Regions from separate parts of the Micromonospora sp. NPDC000089 genome, predicted to be linked through region 1. Evidence: riboswitches for the same ligand, from Rfam matches in the RefSeq annotation. Region 1 holds a riboswitch; each other region holds the start of a gene.
The links. A riboswitch is a leader RNA that binds a small molecule or an ion and turns the genes downstream of it on or off. The one in region 1 is predicted to bind cyclic di-AMP.
Positions count from the first base shown of each region.

Region 1 (2,193 bases):
ATCCGGCGTACGACGAGGGGCGTACGCGGGTGGCCCGCCCGGGCGGGCGGGCCACCGGTCGGCGCGGGTCAGTACACGGACAGGTGCACGTGGTTGGTGTGGTCGCTGGACGGGTCCCCGCCCGCCCCGCTGTACGACTTCCAGCCGCTGCTGGGCAGCCAGATCTGCCGGTACCAGATCACGTACAGCACGGCGAGCCGGTCGGAGTTGCGGATGAAGTACGCGGCCAGGTTGGTGCCGTACGTCTTGTCGCCGCCGGTGGCGTCCCCGCCGAAGCCGTCGGTCTGGGCGGCGAAGTCGCAGGCGCGGCCCTTGGGGTGCTCGCCGGATCCGCTGGGCCGGTGGCAGGAGACGTACCGCTTGAAGCCGGCCGCCTGGGCCTGCTGCATCGCGTGCAGCATCCGGGGGGTGATGCAGCCGTCGGCCGGGGTCGGGTCGTTGATGCTGCACGACTCGGGCGGCCAGGAGCCGTCGGAGTTGCGCGGGGCGGCCTTGGCGGTGGCGGTGGAGGTGCCCCGGGTGGCGCCGGTGTCGGCCTTCGGCGGCGCCGGTTTCTCGGCGGCGGCCACCTCGAGCGCCCGCTCGGCCTGCTCCTTGCGCTTGGCCATCACGGTGACCTGCTTGCGCTGCTCGACGATCTCGGTAGCCAGCGCGGTGCGGGTGCGGGTCGCCGCGTCCCGGGTCTCGACCAGCTTGCGCAGCTCACGGTCCTCGTTGGCGGCCACCGTCTCCAGCGCCCGCGCCCGGTCCAGGAAGCCCTCCGGTGTGCGGCTGTCCAGCAGCGCGGAGATCGGGCCGAGCCGCCCGGTCCGGTACGCCAGACCGGCGATCTCGCCGACCTTGTCGGTGCGCGAGCCGAGCTCGGTCTCCACGGTCTTGAGCTGGGCGTCGAGCTGCTTCTGCCGCTGGGTGGAGCGGTCCAGCGCGGCCCGGGCGTCGAGCCAGCCCTTGCTGGCCGCGTCGAGCTGCGCGCGCAGCGAGGGGGAGCCACCCTCGTCGTCGTCCCCGGGGGCGGCGAGGTGGTTGGTCGGGCCGGCGGCGACGGCGGGCGTGGCGAGCGGCGCGGACGACACGCCCAGGGCGAGCGTCGCGACGATCGCGGCCAGCAGCCGCGCGGTGGTGTGTCGAACCTGCATGCACGTGTCCTTCCGTCAGCCGCCGACCGGGTTAGCTGACGGGTTCGGGACGGAAGATCCCTACCGCTGACGCGGATGCACCCCACGAACGTGGTTCCCCGGCTCGCCTGTGCTGGCGATTAGGCGACGGTCACCACGCCGCGCCGGTGGGCGCCGCCGCGCGGAGGCCGGGGCAGAGCTTACCGGCACGGGTGTGACCGCCGCCCGTTTCGTGACCGAGGGTACGCGAGATAATGCCGTTAAAAGGGTGATTAACGGACATGATCCCCGGGATTCTTAAGGAACCGCTAACTACCAGTGGGAGGGCCCGCAGGCGCCCGGCGAGCTGCCCGGCTCGATCTGCAGGGTCGCATGCTCGATGCGGAAGTCCTCGTGCAGCGCGCTGCGGGCGGCGGCGAGCACCATGCCGAGCTCGGCGCCCGGGGTGGTGGTCAGGTGGGCGGAGGCCACCTCCATGCCGGAGGTGAGCGTCCAGACGTGCAGGTCGTGCACCTCGGCCACCCCCGGCACGGCGGTCAACCGGTCGCGTACGGCGGTCACCTGGAGGTGTTCCGGGGCGGCCTGCACCAGGATCCGCACCGCCGCCAGGCCCAACCGCCAGGTGCGGGGCAGGATGAACAGGCCGATCGCCACCGCCACGGCCGGGTCGGCCCACCACCAGCCGGTGCCGGCGATCAGCAGCGCCGCGCCGATCACGCCGAGCGAGCCGAGCAGGTCGCCGACCACCTCCAGGTACGCCCCGCGCAGGTTCAGGCTCTCCTGCGCGCCGGGGCGCAGCAGGGCGAAGGCGGCCACGTTGGCCAGCAGGCCGAGCACCGCCACCGCCAGCATCGGGCCGGTGAGCACCCGGGGCGGGTCGCCGAACCGGTGGATCGCCTCGATCAGCACGTAGACCGCCACCCCGCTGAGCAGCACGGCGTTGGCCAGCGCGGCGAGCACCTCCAGCCGGTAGAGCCCGAAGGTGCGCTGCGGGTCGCGGTCGGCCCGGCGGGTGGCGGTGATCGCGGCCAGCGCCATGCCGATGCCGAGCACGTCGGTGAACATGTGCCCGGCGTCG
Region 1 is NZ_JBIAZT010000002.1:176,265-178,457, forward strand. It holds gene ACFY3U_RS04240 (coiled-coil domain-containing protein) at 69-1,136, opposite strand; cyclic di-AMP (ydaO/yuaA leader) riboswitch at 1,141-1,272, opposite strand; gene ACFY3U_RS04245 (cation diffusion facilitator family transporter) at 1,428-2,193, opposite strand, start outside.

Region 2 (2,193 bases), on a different contig from region 1:
GCCGGTCGGCGTCGGTCACGGAAACTCCTCGTCGGCAGGGGTCGCGTCATCCATCGCCGACCAGACTTCCCGGCACACCAGGGCCAACCCTATCCGCCGTCACGCCGACCACATCGACCTTCGTACGACCGACGGCCTGCCCCTGGTCCCGCAGTACCCCGCGCCGGCCCGGCGGAACCCTCCCCGGCGCTCACCGACCCGCCGCCACCTGCCGGATTCTGGCGGCCCCTCCGACGGGGCGACGCCCGGCCGGTGGACCGGCCGGGCGTCGCCGTGGTGCGCCCTCGGGGAGAGGGTGGTGCGGCCCTCGGGGAGAGGGTGTGGTGCGTCAGACGCTGAGCCGCTGACCCGGGAAGATCAGGCCCGGGTCGGCGCCGACGATGCGCTTGTTGCGCTCGTACAGCGCCTGCCAGCCGCCCGCGACGTTCTTCGCGTCGGCGATCTCCGACAGGGTGTCGCCGGTGCGGACCAGGTAGTCGCCGCTGGCCGCCGGGGCGGCGGGCCGCTCGCTTCGGCTCGACTTCGTGGAAACGCGCTCGGCCTTCTCCGTGCGCGCGGACCGCTCGGACCTGTGCGTCCGCTCCGACCGCTGCGCCCGCTCCGACTTCTGCGAGCGCTCCGACTTCTCCGAACGCTCGGACTTCTGCGCGGACTTCTCCGAGCCGGACGAGTAGCTCTTGGTCGAGCCACCCTTCTTGCCACACACCGGCCAGGCGCCGATGCCCTGACCGTCGAGCACCTTCTCGGCGATCGCGATCTGCTCGCCCCGGCTGGCCAGGTCGGCGCGGGCGGCGTACTTCTTGCCGCCGTAGCCGGCCCAGGTGCCCGAGGTGAACTGCAGGCCGCCGTAGAAGCCGTTGCCGGTGTTGATGTGCCAGTTTCCGCCGGACTCGCACTGGGCGATCGCGTCCCAGTTGACGCTGGCGGCGCTCGCCGGAGCGGCCGGCGCGAGCACCGCGGCGACCCCGGTGGCCGCGCCGACGGCGAGCGTACCGACGGCGACGCGGCGCGAGCTGACCCGTCGGTGACGGGCGATGTATCGAGTTGCCATCTGTGATCCCTCCACGCCGACGAGGTGAGCTGTCGGGTTCGGGCCGAGGAGCCCGGCCGCCACTGGCGGCTTCACCCCGAGGTGACGTGCACCGAGGAACGTTGGGTCCCCCGCTCCATGCCCATGGGACAAGGTCCAGCGGCCGGCGGCATGGATTAGGCGTTACCGACCGTGGTGTCCGCGATGGCGGACCGGATCGACGTTAGGAGCCGTTTCTGCACTTTGCCCACCTCTTGTGAAGTTCTTCACCCGGTCAGGCGACGACCGGACGCCCCGAGTTGCGGACCGTCCACAGGAGCGGAGAATGCCCGCCTCAATGCGGAGAACGCTGCCCCTGACCGCTCGCGGCCGTCTCCGCCGAGCAGCTCAACTCTCCCGGTTGGAGCTGCACGGCGCTCGGCCGCCACACCTCGACCCGGTCACCCACCACTCTGGCCAGCAGGCAGGAGCCGCGCCGGTCGGCGCGCAGGGCGAGGCCGATGTGGCCGTCGAGCGTGGCCACGTCCCGGCGTACCCGGGGGTCCAATCGCATCCGGTCGAGCAGGGCGCCCACCGACGCCTCGGTGGCGGCGGAACCGGTCGGCAGCTCGCGGCGCAGCCGCTCGTCGACGCCGGCCGGCAGGGTGGCCGCGGGGCGCGGGGTGACCGGGGCGCCGGCCGGACACTCCACCTCGGTCACCGGATCGACGGCGTCGCTCCGGTAGCGGAGCCGATGACAGAGCGCGACCTCGGCGTGGCCGTCGTCGGCGCCGTCCCAGGTTTTCGTGGTCGCCTCGCCGTGCGTGCGCACCACCAGGGACACGCCGTCGCCCGCACCCCGGGTGGTGCCGTCGAGCGCCACCAGCTCGACCTGGTCCCGCCCCGCGACGAGCCGGCCGAACTCGTCGGCCTGCCACGGACGGTCCCGGTCGATAGCGGCGGTCAGCTCGTCCAGCCGGTCGCGTGCCTGCTGCCGGGCCAACCGCTCCGCGTCGCCCGGCGCCGCCTCATGGACCGCACATCCGGACAGCAACAGCCCCGACGCCAACAGCGCACCGACGATCGCCCGCCGTGCCGCACTCCCCCGCATGACCGCATTCTGCCGGTCGTACGCCGGTCGCACCGCCCCGCACGGCCGCGGGACCCCGTCATCCGGCCGGGGC
Region 2 is NZ_JBIAZT010000009.1:15,048-17,240, forward strand. It holds gene nhaA (Na+/H+ antiporter NhaA) at 1-19, opposite strand, end outside; gene ACFY3U_RS17720 (transglycosylase family protein) at 329-1,051, opposite strand; cyclic di-AMP (ydaO/yuaA leader) riboswitch at 1,051-1,223, opposite strand; gene ACFY3U_RS17725 (hypothetical protein) at 1,365-2,120, opposite strand.
Region 2: it holds a riboswitch for cyclic di-AMP, as region 1 does, so the genes downstream of both, ACFY3U_RS17720 (transglycosylase family protein) here and ACFY3U_RS04240 (coiled-coil domain-containing protein) in region 1, are expected to answer to the same signal.

Region 3 (2,193 bases), on a different contig from region 1:
GATCGACAAGCAGTGGGAGCAGCTCGAGCCGACCATCGAGCAGTACAACGAGGTCCGGGCCAAGCTGAAGGTCAACCGCAAGAAGTCGGCGGACCTGCAGAAGAAGATCGAGCCGCTGGCGCTGCAGAGCGAGCTGGCGATGAGCCGGGTCGGCGACCTGGCGTCCCGCTACTACATGACCGGCCCCTCGCAGGAGCTGGGCGCGCTGCTGGTGAGCGCCAAGCCGAGCACCCTCACCGAGCAGCTGACCATGCTGGACCGCCTCGCCGCCAAGGAGCACAAGGACGTCGAGGGCGTGCTGGCGGTCCGCCGCAAGTACGACGGCGAGAAGCAGAAGCTCGACGCGCTGATCGCCGACCAGGCCGCCCAGGAGAAGCTGCTGGCGACCAAGAAGACGCAGATCAACGCCGAGATCAAGCGGCTGCAGGCGGCGATGCCGAAGACCACCGTCAAGGTGGACGGCTGCCCGACGGTCAACGGCGTGGTGAGCAGCGCGGCGCGTACCGCCATCCGGACGGCCTGCGCGCAGGTCGGTGACCCGTACGTGTGGGGCGCCACCGGGCCGAGCTCGTTCGACTGCTCCGGGCTGACCCAGTTCGCGTACAAGGCGGCGGGGATCTACCTCACCCACTTCACCGGTGCGCAGTGGGGCGAAGGCAAGTCGGTGTCCCGCTCGGAGGCGCGCCCCGGCGACCTGGTCTTCTTCTTCAGCGACCTGCACCATGTCGGCCTCTACCTGGGCGACGGCAAGATGGTGCACGCGCCGCGGACCGGTAAGCCGGTTCAGGTCACCAACATCGACTACATGCCCGTCGCGGGCTTCCGCCGGGTCAGCTGACCCGTCTGGCAATGGCGTGGGCCCCGGCGAGAGCCGGGGCCCTTTCGCCATCTGAGAACCATCAGTACGGAGCGTCACGGCAGGGCGGGTTGCGGATCGATAACGGTCGTCTCTACTCTGGTCCTTCGTCGGCCGCCATGAGGTCCGTCCATCCCGGGCGGTAACGGCCGGCACCGCCGAGTCGCCTCCGGGCGAGCCGGGGACCCAGGTACGCCGGGGTGAATCCGCAGCCACTGCGGTAGGGCGCTCCCTTCCCGCCCGAACCCGTCAGCTAACCCGGTAGGCGGTCGCGGAAGAAGGAGCACCGAAGCCCGGTGGCACACCATGCCCCGCGGCGACCGTCGCTCCGGTCGACACTCGTCGGCCGGCGCCCGGCTGCGCCGCGTTCCCGCTGGTCCCGCTGCACCGTCGCGCTGGCCGCGCTGGCCGGGGCCGCCGTCGTCCTGACCGGCGGCGCCACCGCGGCGCACGCCCAGCCGTCGGTCGCCGAGATCGAGAACCAGATCGACCAGGACTGGAACCGCCTCGAGCCGCTCATCGAGCAGCACAACGCGACCCGCCAGGACCTGGCCGTGAAGCGCCGGCAGGCCGCCGCGCTGGCCCGGCAGATCGAGCCCCTGCAGCTGAAGGTCGACCTGGCGATGAACCAGGTCGGCGGGCTGGCCGCGGAGGCGTACAAGGGCGAGCAGGTCTCCACGGTCAACGCCCTGCTGGGTAGCCGCTCGCCGAGCGAGCTGGTCGGCGAGCTGGAGCTGCTGGACCGGTTCGCGTCCCGGCAGCAGCGCGAGGTGCGCACGGTGGTCGAGCTGCGCGACGAGCTGGTCGCCAAGAAGGCGCCGCTGGACGAGATGGTCGCCCAGTTGGCCCGCACCGACGCGCAGCAGGCGGCGAAGAAGAACCAGATCAACGCCGAGATCGCCAAGCTGCAGAAGCTGCGGCTGTCGGTGTACGGCAACGGCGGCGGCGGCCCGCTGCGGCCGGCCCCGTGCCCGGCCGGCTATCCGGGTGGCCCGGCCGGCGTGGCGGTGAAGTTCGCCTGTGCCCAGATCGGCAAGATCTACGTCTGGGGCGCCGCCGGGCCGGACAACTTCGACTGCTCCGGCCTGACCATGGCCGCCTGGGCGAAGGCGGGCGTCTCCATGCCGCACAACGCCCGGGCGCAACGGGCGGTGACCGCCCGGGTGAGCCGGACCGACCTGCGCCCGGGTGACCTGGTCTTCTACTACAGCGACATCCACCACGTCGGCATGTACGTCGGCGGGGGCTGGGTGGTGCACGCGTCCCAGGCCGGCAAGCCGATCACCATGAAGCGGGTGGACGACGGCCAGGTCAACAGCTACGGCCGACCGGGCTGA
Region 3 is NZ_JBIAZT010000003.1:177,598-179,790, forward strand. It holds gene ACFY3U_RS07420 (NlpC/P60 family protein) at 1-838, shown strand, start outside; cyclic di-AMP (ydaO/yuaA leader) riboswitch at 1,003-1,139, shown strand; gene ACFY3U_RS07425 (NlpC/P60 family protein) at 1,153-2,193, shown strand.
Region 3: it holds a riboswitch for cyclic di-AMP, as region 1 does, so the genes downstream of both, ACFY3U_RS07425 (NlpC/P60 family protein) here and ACFY3U_RS04240 (coiled-coil domain-containing protein) in region 1, are expected to answer to the same signal.

Region 4 (2,193 bases), on a different contig from region 1:
CTGGGCCGCTACCCGCGCGCCATCTTTCGTTCACGAGTGCGTGAACGCGCTGTGGAGCTACCGCGCGGTGGAGGTGGCGATCCCCTCGGCCGACGGCGACGGGCGCCGGCTCCCCGTGGGAGCCGGCGCCCGTCGGACGAGCCGGGATCAGGCGGAGTAGCCGCGGGTGGCGATCCAGTTGGCCAGGTCGATGGTGCTGATCCAGTACGCCGGCAGGCTCGGGTCGGCCGAGTCGGCGATCCGGACCGTCCGACCGTCGTTCTTGTACCCGACCACGGCGATGTAGTGGCCGCCGGGGAACGAGTGCCAGCCGCCGTCGACGTCGGTGGCGTCGCCGGCCACGTTGGCCACCACCGCGCGCTTGTCGGTGATCGCCCGGACCACGTCGGCCTGGAGGCGGTCGATCTGCGCGGAGCTCGGGGTGCCCTCGAAAGTCCGGGTCCGGTACGGCTCGCCCTTGACCTCGGCGTTGAGCGCCTTGGTGGTGTCGAACGCCGAGTTGGTGCCCATCTCGGTGGTGCCCATGGCGGCGGCGAGGCCGTCCTGGGTGCGCTCGATGCCGGCGGCGCTGAGCGCGTTGCGCACCGCGGCCGGGCCGCAGTAGTAGTACGTGGTCTGGGCCTCGTAGTCGTAGCTGAGGACCTTGGACGACGGCGGCTTCGGCGCCGGCTTCGGGGCGAGGTCCGGGTCGGCGGCCTTGGCCTTGGTGGCGGCGGCCGACGGGGACGGGCTGGCCGACGGCGTCGCCGGGGGGCTGGCGGACGGGACCGCGGCGGGCGCGCCGGCGACGATCCGGGCCTGGCCGCGGCTGGCCACGTCGTCCAGTCGCGGCGCCACCTCGGTCATGGCGGCGGGGGTCGGCGGCCGGGACGCGTCGTCGTCGGCGCCGGCGACCAGGGCGGCGGTGCCCGAGGCCAGCACGAGGGCGGCGGCCGAGCCGGCGACGACCTGGTACGACCGCTCGGTGGCCAGGCGCCGCAGCTGCCGCTTCATGAGGTGCTTCACGGGTGTTCCTCCACGGTACGAGGGCGGAGCGGGCGCGCCGGAGCGGCACGTGGCGGATGCGCCACGCGCGGAGTCGGGGCCGGTGCGGGCCGCTGGCGGGGGATCGCCCGGTCAGGAGCCGGACGTCGGGGCGGATGTCGGAGTCAGCGCGCGGGTGCGCGGTGGACCGACGACGACACCCCGGTACCGAGGTGGGGGAACCACTGAGGGGTGGAATCGAACTGCACGGAATGGAACTCCTTCCGACACCGCCGACCGGGTTAGCTGACGGGTTCGGGCGGGAAGAACGCCCTACCGCGGGCCGTGGCCCGCGGATTCACCCCGGGACTGCGTGGGTCCCCGGCTCGTGTCGCCACGATTGAGCGGGTCGGCGCGGCGTCGCCTCTTGCGATCGGAAACCGCACCGGACCGGGGCGACATTACTGGCCGGTCGGGTCCACGCCAAGGCCCACCAGCTGCGGAAACATGATCGTCGTGCGCAATTTCCGGGGCAGGATGGCACTGGCGTCGCTCGATCGGACGACGTTCTTTTCCGGTGTCACAGGGTCGGCAAGCGGACAGCGTGGTGGATAGCACCGATGATCGTCGCGATCGATGTCACCGACCGTCACCGGATGACCGGTTCGGTGCCGACGTGACCGGGCTCACCGAATTCCGGGTAACGATTCGGCCAGCTTCGGCGAACCGGGCGGCCGCGTCGAGCCGCCGGCCGGCGTAGGACGACGCGGGCGTCAGCCGACCCGGGCCGGGCGGAAGCGGGCGGCGCGGGTCGCGGCCACCGGCGCCGCAGCGGGGCGACGCGCTGCCACCAGGGCCGGCCGCAGCCGCAGGGCCGCCACCGTCGCCTCCGCGGCCAGCGCGCGGGCGGAGTCGGCGGCGAGCTCCGCGTCCCGCCAGGCCGCCCGCTCCCGCTCGGCCGCCGCCCGGTACGCCCCGAGCCGACCGTCGCGTACCGACCGGGCGAGGAGGGCCTCCTGCTCGACCGGGTGCCGGCGGGCATCCCAGCCGTCCCGGTGCGCGACGACGTCCCGCAGCTGCGGCAGGGTCAGCTCGCCCCGCCAGTGCGCGGCCACCGCGACCCGGTGCAGCCAGCGCTCCCGGGCGGCGTACTCGGCGGGGGTGCGGGGCGTGCGCGGGGTGGGCAGGGCGAGGGTCCCGGCGAACCGACGCGCGGCGGTCTCCGCCTCG
Region 4 is NZ_JBIAZT010000004.1:332,981-335,173, forward strand. It holds gene ACFY3U_RS11125 (C39 family peptidase) at 148-1,005, opposite strand; cyclic di-AMP (ydaO/yuaA leader) riboswitch at 1,240-1,380, opposite strand; gene ACFY3U_RS11130 (hypothetical protein) at 1,737-2,193, opposite strand, start outside.
Region 4: it holds a riboswitch for cyclic di-AMP, as region 1 does, so the genes downstream of both, ACFY3U_RS11125 (C39 family peptidase) here and ACFY3U_RS04240 (coiled-coil domain-containing protein) in region 1, are expected to answer to the same signal.